Linked DNA regions of Methylobacillus flagellatus KT. The protein of the gene in region 3 binds, or shares a complex with, the protein of the main gene of each other region. Links are inferred from orthologs where the notes say so. Each region holds a gene or a part of one and is shown on either strand. Other genes may lie near its edges.

Evidence for each region.
Region 1: the proteins of MFLA_RS06755 (region 3) and eno are in contact, whole or in part, in a solved structure (PDB 2FYM), measured with the Escherichia coli proteins. The link is inferred for Methylobacillus flagellatus KT from one-to-one orthologs.
Region 2: the proteins of MFLA_RS06755 (region 3) and pnp are in contact, whole or in part, in a cryo-EM structure (PDB 9QH0), measured with the Escherichia coli proteins. The link is inferred for Methylobacillus flagellatus KT from one-to-one orthologs.

Annotation. Positions count from the first base shown.
Region 1 is NC_007947.1:2,045,036-2,047,889, reverse strand. It holds eno (phosphopyruvate hydratase), read left to right. Parts: upstream 1-712; coding sequence 713-1,996; downstream 1,997-2,854. Other genes in the region: MFLA_RS09745 (sensor domain-containing diguanylate cyclase), read left to right, coding at 2,336-2,854; ftsB (cell division protein FtsB), read left to right, coding at 1,993-2,313; kdsA (3-deoxy-8-phosphooctulonate synthase), read left to right, coding at 1-672. UniProt on the Escherichia coli protein: Catalyzes the reversible conversion of 2-phosphoglycerate (2-PG) into phosphoenolpyruvate (PEP). It is essential for the degradation of carbohydrates via glycolysis.
Region 2 is NC_007947.1:75,746-78,690, reverse strand. It holds pnp (polyribonucleotide nucleotidyltransferase), read right to left. Parts: upstream 2,573-2,945; coding sequence 428-2,572; downstream 1-427. Other genes in the region: rpsO (30S ribosomal protein S15), read right to left, coding at 2,665-2,934; dksA (RNA polymerase-binding protein DksA), read left to right, coding at 1-228. UniProt on the Escherichia coli protein: Involved in mRNA degradation. Catalyzes the phosphorolysis of single-stranded polyribonucleotides processively in the 3'- to 5'-direction. Also involved, along with RNase II, in tRNA processing.
Region 3 is NC_007947.1:1,400,189-1,406,652, reverse strand. Bases 1,931-5,218 are described here. They hold MFLA_RS06755 (Rne/Rng family ribonuclease), read left to right. Parts: upstream 1,931-2,303; coding sequence 2,304-5,018; downstream 5,019-5,218. Other genes in these bases: uvrB (excinuclease ABC subunit UvrB), read right to left, coding at 5,140-5,218. In the rest of the region: MFLA_RS06765 (HAD-IIIA family hydrolase), read right to left, coding at 77-733; MFLA_RS06760 (RluA family pseudouridine synthase), read right to left, coding at 726-1,706; more of uvrB, read right to left, coding at 5,219-6,464. UniProt on the Escherichia coli protein: Endoribonuclease that plays a central role in RNA processing and decay. Required for the maturation of 5S and 16S rRNAs and the majority of tRNAs. Also involved in the degradation of most mRNAs.

The sequences.
Region 1 (2,854 bases), 640 kb from region 3 along the record:
AACCGCAGTTCCAACAAGACTTTCCGTGGTTTCGGCATGGACGAGGGGTTGAAGATCCTAGACGAAGTGCGCCGACAGGTCGGCGTGCCCATTCTCACCGACGTGCATACTGAAGCACAGGTGCCACATGTAGCGGCAGTCGTGGATGTATTGCAGACACCAGCCTTTCTGTGCCGCCAGACTGACTTCATCACCGCCTGCGCCCAGTCCGGCAAGCCGGTGAATATCAAGAAGGGCCAGTTCCTGGCGCCCGGCGACATGAAGCAGGTAGTGCAGAAAGCGAAAGAAGCCAACGGCGGCGCGGATACCATCATGGTGTGCGAGCGTGGCGCTTCTTTTGGCTACAATACTTTAATCTCTGACATGCGTGGACTCGCCATCATGCGCGAGACGAATTGCCCGGTGGTGTTCGATGCCACGCATTCAGTCCAGCAGCCTGGTGGCCAGGGGGACAAGAGCGGCGGCCAGCGCGAGTTCGTGCCTGTGTTGGCGCGCGCCGCGGTTGCCAGCGGCGTGGCTGGGGTGTTCATGGAAACCCATCCCGATCCTGCCCAGGCCTTGTCCGACGGCCCGAACGCCTGGCCTTTGTCCAAGATGAAGGCATTGCTGGAAGTGTTGGTCGACCTCGACCGCGTGGTGAAAAAAGCCGGCTTCATCGAACATACGGTGTAAGCCGGAACAAAAATCCAAATCTACATTGAGGAAATAAAGCATGAGTGCCATTGTTGATATTATTGCCCGCGAGATCATTGATTCCCGCGGTAACCCCACTGTCGAGGTTGATGTCCTGCTCGAGTCCGGCGTGATCGGCCGTGCGGCCGTGCCTTCCGGTGCCTCCACCGGCACCAAGGAAGCGGTCGAACTGCGCGACGGCGACGCTGCGCGCTACCTCGGCAAGGGCGTGTTGCAGGCAGTCGAGAACGTCAATACCGAAATCACTGAAGCCATCATCGGCCTCGACGTTGAAGAACAGAGCTTCATCGACCAGACCCTGATCGACCTCGACGGCACCGAGAACAAGAGCCGCCTGGGTGCGAATGCGATCCTCGCGGTTTCCATGGCCTGCGCCCGTGCCGCCGCTGAAGAGTCCGGCCTGCCGCTCTACCGCTACCTCGGTGGTTCCGGCTTCATGCAATTGCCTACACCGATGATGAATATCATCAACGGCGGCGCGCATGCTGAAAACAGTGTGGATATGCAGGAGTTCATGATCATCCCTGCTGGCCTGCCGACATTCCGCGAAGCCCTGCGCGCAGGCGCTGAAGTGTTCCACGCCCTGAAGAAAATCCTGCACAGCGAAGGCCTGGCGACTACCGTGGGTGATGAAGGCGGTTTTGCGCCGGACCTGCCATCCAACGAAGCCGCGATCCAGTACATCCTGCAGGCGATCACCGCAGCCGGCTATGAGCCGGGTCGCGACATCCTGCTGGGCCTGGATTGCGCCAGCTCCGAGTTCTACAAGGACGGCCTCTACCACCTGGAATCCGAAGGCCTGCAGCTGACTTCAGCACAGTTTGCCGACTACCTGGCGACCTGGGTCGACAAGTATCCCATTGTCAGCATTGAGGACGGTATGTCCGAGCATGACTGGGACGGCTGGAAGTTGCTGACCGACCGCATCGGCAAGAAAGTACAGCTGGTGGGTGATGATCTGTTCGTGACCAATGCCAAGATACTGCGTGAAGGCATCCAGAAGGGCGTGGGTAACTCCGTGCTCATCAAGGTCAACCAGATCGGTACCCTGACCGAGACCTTCACCACCATCGAGACTGCCAAGCGCGCCGGCTATACCGCCGTGATCTCGCACCGCTCCGGCGAGACCGAGGACACCACGATTGCGGATATCTCGGTTGCGACCAATGCCTTGCAGATCAAGACTGGCTCCTTGTCGCGTTCCGAGCGTATCGCCAAGTACAACCAACTGCTGCGTATCGAGGAAGAGCTTGGTGATGCCACCAGCTACGCAGGCAAAGAAGCGTTTTATAATCTGAAGTGAGACTGCTCACCCTCATCTTCGTCGCCCTGATCGCCTTGCTGCAGTATCCGCTGTGGCTGGGTAAGGGCAGCTGGCTGAGGGTGTGGGACCTGAACCAGAAAATCGTTGCGCAGAAGGCCGTCAATGCCGAATTGAAGCTGCGCAACGATACCCTGGATGCTGAAGTGCGTGACCTCAAGCAGGGCAATGCCGCTATCGAGGAGCGTGCGCGCAGCGAGCTGGGCATGATCAAGCAGGACGAAGTCTTCTACCAGGTAATAGACCAGATGCCTGGCCAACCGGCTTCACCACCTGCCGCGCTGACCGGTGCACAATGAACTGCAGTCCGGGCCGGCTCCCATGAGCAGACATAAGCTGATTTTCCTTATCATTGCCATCCTGGCAAGCGGTTTCATCGCCACCTCGGTAGTGAGCTACCAAGTATCGCGAATGTCCATCCACAATGCGATCGTCGACAGCACGCTGCCCCTCAGCTCCGACAACATCTATTCCGAAATCCAGAAGGACCTCATCCGGCCGATTTTCGTATCGTCCAAGATGGCATCCGACACCTTCCTGCGGGACTGGATGCTCGACGGCGAGCAAAATATCGACAAAATCAGCCGTTACTTGCAGGAGGTGCAGGACCAGTATGGTGCATTCATCAGTTTCCTGGTGTCGGGGCGCACGAGCAACTATTACTATGGCAAAGGCGTGCTGAAACAGGTGCGACCCAATGAGGAGCGCGATGCCTGGTACTACCGGGTACGCGATATGCAGGTCCCTTATGAGATCAATGTGGATCGGGATATGGCGCATGCCGACGCCTTGACCATCTTTATCAACTACCGTGTGCTGGATTACGACAACCAATACCTG
Region 2 (2,945 bases), 1.3 Mb from region 3 along the record:
AGCCAGGAGTCCGACATGGCGCTGGAGTTGCGTAACCGTGACCGTGAACGCAAGTTGATCAAGAAAATTGACGAGACGCTGGCCAAGATAGACGAAGGCGATTATGGTTATTGCAGCGGTTGCGGTATTGAGATCGGGCTAAAACGATTGGAAGCCCGCCCTACTGCAACACTATGCATTGACTGCAAAACGCTGGACGAGATCCGTGAAAAACAGGTAGCAAAATAACCATCACCTGACTTTCAGTGTTTATCATCACGATGAAGGCGTATGTAATCTTGCGCCAGAAAGTGGTCGAAGCAAAATAGTGGTGCAATTATCCGTTCAGCTTCGCCGAGCGGGCATCACCTATCTTCATATTGTTTTCATCTATCATCAAATAAAAAGGCCGGTATACACCGGCCTTTTTACTGAAGCAAGATAACGGCTACTGTTGATCCGCCCCTGTTGCAGCTACTGCTGGCTCTTCTGGCGCTTCGGCACTAGGTGCTTCGATCAATGCCTTAGCGCTCAGACGCACGCGGCCCTTGTCATCCACTTCCAATACCTTGACCTTCACCACTTGGCCTTCCTTGAGAAAATCGGCCACGGCATTCACACGTTGGTGCGCAATTTGAGAGATATGCAGCAAACCATCTTTACCTGGCAGCAGTGAAACAATCGCACCGAAATCCAGCAACTTAAGGACCGTACCATCATAAACCTGCCCCACTTCTACTTCAGCAGTGATCGCTTCAATACGCTTCTTAGCCTCTTCCCCTGCTTCGGCACTGGTGCACCCAATCTTGATCGTGCCATCTTCCTCGATATCAATAGTGGTGCCTGTTTCTTCGGTCAATGCACGAATCACTGCGCCGCCTTTGCCGATCACATCACGGATCTTCTCAGGATTAATTTTCATGGTGATGATACGTGGTGCAAACTCGGAAAGTTCCTGAGGCTGCTCGCCAACAGCTTCCTTCATCAGGCCGAGGATATGCAAACGGCCCTCCTTGGCTTGTGACAATGCAACTCGCATGATTTCCGCAGTAATTCCGGTGATCTTGATATCCATCTGCAAGGCAGTAATACCGGATTCAGTACCAGCCACCTTGAAGTCCATATCACCCAAATGATCTTCATCACCCAGGATATCCGTCAATACGGCAACCCGGTTGCCTTCCTTGATTAAGCCCATGGCGATACCTGCGACATGCGCTTTCAACGGAACGCCCGCATCGAGCAGGGAGAGACAGCCACCACAGACGGAGGCCATGGAGCTGGAGCCGTTCGATTCGGTGATTTCAGAAACAACGCGAATGGTATAACCAAACTCTTCCTGACTTGGCAGTACTGCCAGCAGTGCACGCTTTGCCAAACGACCATGACCAATTTCACGACGCTTTGGTGTGCCGACACGACCGGTTTCGCCCGTGGCATATGGAGGCATATTGTAATGCAGCATGAAACGGTCGGCATACTCGCCCTGCAGCGCATCGATGATCTGTTCGTCGCGGCCGGTACCCAATGTAGCAACGACCAATGCTTGGGTTTCGCCACGGGTGAACAGTGCAGAACCGTGGGTGCGCGGCAATACACCAGTGCGGATGCTGATTGGGCGCACAGTGCGTGTATCACGCCCATCGATACGTGGCTCACCATTCAGGATCTGGCTACGTACAACCTTGGCTTCCAGGTTATGGAAAATGGACTTGATTTCATTTGCTTCGCTGGTCGAGGTTGTCTCCGTGATCAGCTCACCCAGCACTCGACTGCGGATTTCGTCCAGCTTGCTGGAGCGAGCACTCTTGGACTTGATCTTATAGGCCTCATTGATGTCAGCCCCAGCCAGCGCCTCAACTTTGGCAATCAGCTCGGTGTTGGGCTCTGGAGGCGCCCAGTCCCACGGCTCCTTGCCGACCTCGGCAGCCAGCTCATTAATCGCACTGATCACGATCTGCATCTGCTCGTGGCCATACACCACTGAACCTAGCATGACATCTTCAGGCAGTTCCTTGGCTTCAGACTCCACCATCAAAACAGCACTTTCAGTAGCTGCCACCACGAGATCAAGCGCGGTCTCCTTGAGCTGTGAGGCTGTCGGATTCAGAACATACTCGCCATTGATATAACCAACACGAGCAGCGCCAATTGGGCCGTAGAACGGGATACCAGAAATGGCCAAAGCTGCTGAAGCACCAATAATTGCAGGGATATCGGCATCAATTTCAGGATCGGAAGACATTACAGTTGCGACCACCTGCACTTCATTGTAGAAGGCCTCTGGGAACAACGGGCGTAGCGGGCGATCAATTAAGCGAGAGGTCAGTGTTTCCTTTTCGGAAGGACGCCCTTCACGCTTGAAAAAACCACCAGGAATCTTTCCGGCAGCATAGGTCTTCTCTTGATAATCTACGGTCAACGGAAAGAAATCCTGACCCTCTTTCACTTCACGCTTGCCAACTACGCTTACCAGAACCACTGTATCCCCGTAACTAACCATTACGGCACCATCGGCCTGGCGTGCAATTTCTCCGGTTTCAAGTGTCAGCTCATGCTGACCATAGGTAATCGTTTTCTTGATTGCCGTCACAATATTTGTCCTTTAATAAAAAAATAAGCCGACAAGCATTGCGTCTCCGCGTTGCTTTCGGCTTATCCTATGAATTCACAAGTGCGCGATAACTACTTACGCAGACCCAAACGTTCGATCAATGTACGATAGCGGTCTGCATTCTTACGCTTGAGATAATCCAGCAACTTGCGACGCTGGCTTACCAACTTCAACAGACCACGACGGGAGTGATGATCCTTGGCATGGCTTTTGAAATGCTCTGTCAAGTAAGTAATGCGGGCGCTAAGAAGCGCAACCTGAACTTCCGGGCTGCCCGTATCGTTTGGAGCTTGTTGGAAATCAGCAACAATTTTTGCTGTTTCTTGAACTGTAATTGCCATAACTTAATCCT
Region 3 (6,464 bases):
GGGACATGGGGCAGCCAAGTTCCGGCAGCTTGAAGTATGCCGCAGCCGCCATCTTCCAGATCAGCGCTCAGGCCAATCAGGCATTTTCCTGCAGCCACTGGCTGAGTGTAGCAAAATCATCGAAATGCGCCAGTGGAGAATGTGGGAGCAGACGTTCCAATGGATGGGCGCCATAGGTCACCCCCAGGCTGGATACCTTGGCATTTTGTGCCATCTGCAAATCGAAGCTGGTATCCCCGATCATCAATGTGCGTTCTGGCTCGACGCCAAACTCGCCCATGAGCTCGAGCAGCATCTGCGGATGTGGCTTGGAAGGACACTCGTCGACACAACGCGTGGCATGGATGAACTCTCCCAGGCCGCTATGGGCCAACGCATGATTCAATCCGCGACGCCCCTTGCCGGTGGCCACCCCTAGCATATAACCCTGCTCATTGAGCCTGCGCACAGTGTCGTACGCATGGTCGAACAACACGACGTCATCCTGGTGTGCGTTGTAATACATATTGTAGCGGGCTGCCATCTGCTGGATCTGCTCCTGCGTCATCACACCGAACAACTGCTCGATCGCCTCGCGCAGCCCCAAACCGATAATGCTGCTTGCCGCTTCCTGCCCAGGATCTTTCAGGCCGGTTTCCACGGCAGCCCTGCGAATGCTATCGACGATGATCTGTGTAGAGTCGGCCAGCGTGCCATCCCAGTCGAACACAATGAGGTCAAACCGCTTAGCCATGCTTGGACTCCACGCTCAGCATTTCAATAAATTTATTAAGCTCATCAGGTAAAGGTGCGATCAATTTCAATTTTTCTCCACTCACGGGATGTCGTAAATTCGTTTCCGCAGAATGCAGGAACATGCGTTTCAAACCACGCTTCTGCAAGGATTTGTTCAGGGCAAAGTCACCATACTTATCATCACCGGCAATCGGGAAACCCAGGTGCGACAATTGCACGCGCAATTGGTGGGTACGACCGGTGACAAGTTGGGCTTCCAACAAGGTGAACTCCCCCAAGGGCTTGCGCAGGTAGAAGATAGTGTCGGAATTCTGGCCGCCATCCTGCACGGCCACCCTGCGCTCCCCACTTGGCAGTACGAATTTATGCAGAGGCAACTTGACCCGGCGCTTCTGGTCGGTCCATTTGCCATGCACCAGCACCAGGTAGCGCTTGTCGGTCTGGTTGTTTCGGATGGCGTCATGCAGATTGACCAGCGCCACGCGTTTCTTGGCGAGCAGCAGCACGCCGGAGGTTTCGCGGTCCAGGCGGTGCACCAACTCGAGGAACTTGGCATGCGGACGTTCCAGGCGCAGTTGCTCGATCACCCCGCGGCTAATGCCGCTGCCGCCGTGCACGGCGAACCCAGCCGGCTTGTCGATGACCAGCAATGCCTCGTCCTCGAAAATAATGGCGCCCTCAAACCTGGAAGCCTGCGGCCTTGCGACCGATTCGGCTTGCGGCTGCGCCATACGCACCGGCGGCACGCGCACCTGGTCACCCAGATTGAGCTTACAGCTTGAATCCACGCGCTTACTGTTGACGCGAACTTCTCCGCTACGCAGAATGCGATAAATATGACTTTTAGGAACACCCTTGAGTATCTTTGCCAGAAAATTATCAACACGCTGGCCTTCACTAGCTTCATCAATGGTGAGCAGGTTGACGACGGCAGGGTTATATTGATTTCTTGTTTTGCTTAAATGAATCATCTCACCTATACTACGACCATCTTGAGGTCAATGCGCTAAGCGCTTCTTCAAGAATGACAACTGGAACAAAAAAATACCTTGGTTAACTCGCTCGCCAATCAACATCAAGTAGCGATTTGCAACAACTAAATAGATGCGCTCTAGCCGCCGCAGACCGATACAGCTCATGTGGCGCAACAGCCCAGGATATACTGAATAGATAGCATATTAGCCGATAATGACGGCTAATCCGAGACAGAAATAGACGTACCGGGGTTTAGACCCAATAGTTTACGAAAGCTTTCGTTAACAAATTCAAGCTGATACTGTGGCACAACAGTATTAGAAAATCTTTTTCCGGGTGGCCCAAGACGACACCTCAAAACTGCACTAAAAACGCATATAAGGAAAAAGCAGCCTGAAGGCAAAGAACTGCCTAGCTGAAAAATTGAGAAACTATTGCTTCGCGTTACCTCTTGCGGACTTTGATCTGCTCGTATCGTGTTGTTATCGCCTGCCTCATTGAGCAGGCGCATACATGGAAGTTTCAGTCATACCGCTGCTGCCCCAGAAGCCATGCACGGCCTGCTGCCCGCTTGAAGAGCGCGGGAGTACACAATGAAACGCATGCTATTTAATGCGACGCAATCAGAAGAACTACGCGTCGCAATCGTCGACGGACAGAAACTCATCGATCTTGATATCGAGTCCGCAGGCAAAGAACAACGCAAGAGCAACATCTACAAGGGTGTCATCACCCGTATAGAACCTTCTCTCGAAGCCGCTTTTGTCAATTACGGTACCGACCGCCATGGCTTTCTTCCCTTCAAGGAAATCGCCCGCAGTTACTTCCTGAACGATAGCGATGCAGGCCGCAGCCCACGCATCCAGGATGTGCTGAAGGAAGGCCAGGAGCTGATCGTGCAGGTAGACAAGGACGAGCGCGGCAACAAGGGAGCTGCGCTCACCACTTTTGTCTCGCTTGCTGGACGCTACCTGGTGCTGATGCCGAACAACCCTCGGGGTGGCGGTGTTTCCCGCCGTATCGAAGGTGAAGAGCGCAACGAGTTACGCGACACCATGGCGCAGCTGCAAGTCCCCAGCGGCATGAGCATCATTGCCCGTACCGCAGGGATTGGTCGCAGTGTGGAAGAACTGCAATGGGACCTCAACTATCTGCTGCAACTATGGACTGCCGTTGAAAGCGCCTCCACCATCCAGAGCGGCCCATTCCTGATCTACCAGGAAGGCAGCCTGGTCATTCGCGCGATCCGTGACTATTTCCAGCCGGATATCGGCGAGATTCTCATCGACACGCCCGACATCTATGAGCAAGCCGTGCAGTTCATGAACCACGTGATGCCGAACAATGTATCGCGCGTCAAGCTCTACCGTGATGAAATCCCGCTGTTTTCCCGCTTCCAGATCGAGCACCAGATCGAGTCCGCCTTTGCGCGCGAAGTGCGCTTGCCTTCCGGCGGCGCGATCGTCATTGACCATACCGAGGCCCTGGTATCCGTAGACGTCAACTCTGGCCGCTCCACCAAGGGCAGCGACATCGAGCAGACTGCATTCAACACCAACCTTGAAGCTGCGGACGAAGTCGCACGCCAACTGCGCCTGCGCGACTTGGGCGGCCTTGTCGTCATCGACTTTATCGACATGGAAAACCAGCGCAACCAGCGCGAAGTCGAAAACCGTCTACGTGAAGCGCTTCACCATGACCGCGCTCGTGTGCAGACCGGCAAGATCTCGCGCTTCGGCCTGCTTGAGCTTTCGCGCCAGCGCCTACGCCCCAGCCTCGGCGAAAGCAACCATATCCCTTGTCCGCGTTGCCATGGCACAGGCCATATTCGTGGCATAGAGTCGACCGCTTTGCATATCCTGCGTATCACGCAGGAAGAAGCCATGAAAGAGAACAGCGCCATCATTCAAGTGCAGCTTCCTGTCGAAGCAGCCACTTTCCTGCTCAACGAAAAGCGTTCGGAAATCCATAAGATCGAGCAGCGCATGGGCGTACAGGTAGTGCTGATTCCCAACATCCACATGGAGACTCCCAACTACAACATCCTGCGCATTCGCCATGATGATGTGGAAGAAACAGGCCGGGCCAGCTATGAAATGGTTGAGCTGCCGTCCGAGACTCTCGAGACGGCACTCGCCCAGGAACCAAAGCCTGCAAAAGCCGAAGCCGCCGTCAAGGGGATTACCCCAGCTTCTCCCGCACCCGCCGCAGCCAGGGAAAAAGAAAAACCCAGCAGCACATCCCTGCTCCATCGCTTCAAGTCTTGGCTAGCCAGCGTCGCTGCGCCCAAACCCGAAGTCAAGCCACAGGAAGAAACCCAGCAGCGCGACAGCAACCGGAACCCACGCCGCAACAACAGGCGTAACGAGCGTAGCGCCAGCGAACGAACCGGCAACGATCGACAGATGCAAAACGAGCAGCGTCAAGAGCAGCGCAAGGAACAACGGAGTCAACAGGAGCGCCGCCCGCAACAGGCAGAACAGCGCGCCGCTCAAGGCCGTCAAGAAAGAGCCGAGCGTCCGGAGCGCAACGAGCGCCAGCCCAAGGTGCAACAGCCGCAGCCCACCCCATCGCTGCAGTCTGAAACTCCTATAGAGGCCAACAGCGAACAACGTGGCAACCGCCGCGGACGCAACGGCCGCCGCGAGCGCCAGCCCCGCAGCGACAATGCAAACCGCGAAAACCGCCAGCAAGCAGCGGAAGAATTGCATGCCGCAGCCGCAGCACCTATTGCATCCGTTGAGGCAGCTGAGCGACCAGTGGAGGCCAAGACAGCCCCCACCACCCCGGAAGCAGCGCCCATCACCCAGGTGAAGGAAAACACCGAGACGGTCCATACTGCAACTGAAGCTGCGCCCCAAAAGGAAGCGCCTGCGCCCGCCATCAGGAAAGATGTGGTCGTGACTGAAGAAAGCCTGCCTGCCATTGATGCAACGGCAGTTAAGGAAACTCGGACCAAGGAAGAAAAATCAGCTCACTTGAGCGAGCCTTTAGCCGAGAGTCCTGCTGATACCAAGCAGGAAAAACCTCTTGAGGCGTTGGCGGATGAAGCGCCTACTGAAGCTGCGAAGCCTGAAAAGAAGCCCCGTGCACCTCGCCGCCGCAAGGTTGAAGCAGAGAAGCCGGCCGACTTGATGGATTCTGGCTTGCAACTGGTAGAAACCAAGGCCGAAGCCATTCAAGCAGTCATCGCTGTTGAGGAAGCGCCTGCGCCTCGCGCCCCTCGCAAACCTGCAGCCTGGCAACAAAAAGCGGCCAAGGAAGCCGCAGTCAGCGAAGAGCTGGTGATGGTGGAAACTCAGAAATAAGCTCAAGCAGCATTAAAAAAAAGCCCTGACTTATCAGGGCTTTTTCTTTTGAGGAACATACACTTTATTCCGAGGAACCCCAGCTTATGCCTTCAACATACGTAGGGGTTTGCCGCACGGTTCAATCCGCCAACTCATCCGTCACTTCCGCACCATAGAAATTATTCTTGAGCTTTCTCAGCTGATCGCGATACTCGGCAGCCTTTTCAAACTCCAGATTTTTTGCGCTCTCGTGCATGGCTTTCTCCAGACGCTTCATTTCCTTGACCAACTGCTTTTCGGTCATCTGGGCATAACTGGCCCGCTCTTCGGCCACCTTGCGGTCCCGCTGATGGTCTTCTTTACTGTAGACACCTTCAATGATGTCTTTGATACGCTTGTTGACGCCTTTAGGCGTAATGCCGTGCTCGGCGTTGAAAGCCATCTGCTTGGCACGACGGCGCTGGGTTTCGTCCATTGCCAGCTTCATGGATCGCGTCACCTTGTTGGCATAAAAGATGACCTTGCCATTGAGGTTGCGGGCCGCGCGCCCGGCAGTCTGGATCAATGACCGCTCTGAGCGCAGAAAGCCCTCTTTGTCAGCATCAAGCACTGCCACCAGCGATACTTCGGGAATATCCAGACCTTCGCGCAACAGGTTGATGCCCACCAGCACGTCAAACTCGCCCAGGCGCAGGTCGCGGATGATTTCCACGCGCTCTACTGTATCGATGTCGGAGTGCAGGTATCTTACCCGCACGCCATGTTCTGACAGGTAGTCCGTGAGATCTTCCGCCATACGTTTAGTAAGCGTCGTGGCCAATACGCGCTCGCCTGCTTCGACCCTGAGCTTGATTTCAGACAGCAAATCATCCACTTGTGTATCCGCAGGCTTGACGATGATTTCTGGATCGATCAGTCCTGTAGGCCGCACCACCTGTTCAACGATGCGCTGCTGGTGCGTGGCTTCATACTCTGCCGGTGTCGCACTCACGAAAATGCATTGCGGAATGATGCGCTCGAACTCTTCGAACTTGAGCGGCCGATTATCCATGGCCGACGGCAGGCGAAAGCCATAATCGACCAGGTTTTCCTTGCGCGCACGGTCACCTTTGTACATCCCACCAATCTGCGGCACAGTGACATGGCTCTCATCGATGATCATGAGCGCATTCTTGGGCAGGTAGTCGATCAATGTCGGCGGTGCATCGCCGGGCTGCCTGCCTGTCAAGTGCCGGCTGTAGTTCTCGATCCCCTTGCAGAAGCCGATTTCGTTGAGCATCTCCAAGTCGAAGCGCGTACGCTGTTCAATGCGTTGCGCCTCTACCAGCTTACCGGTCTTGATGTAGAAATCCACCCTCTCCCGCAACTCCTGCTTGATGGTTTCCATCGCGCGGATCGTGGCCTCGCGTGCCGTCACATAATGGCTCGACGGAAAGATGCGGAAATTGTGGATCTTGTTGAAAA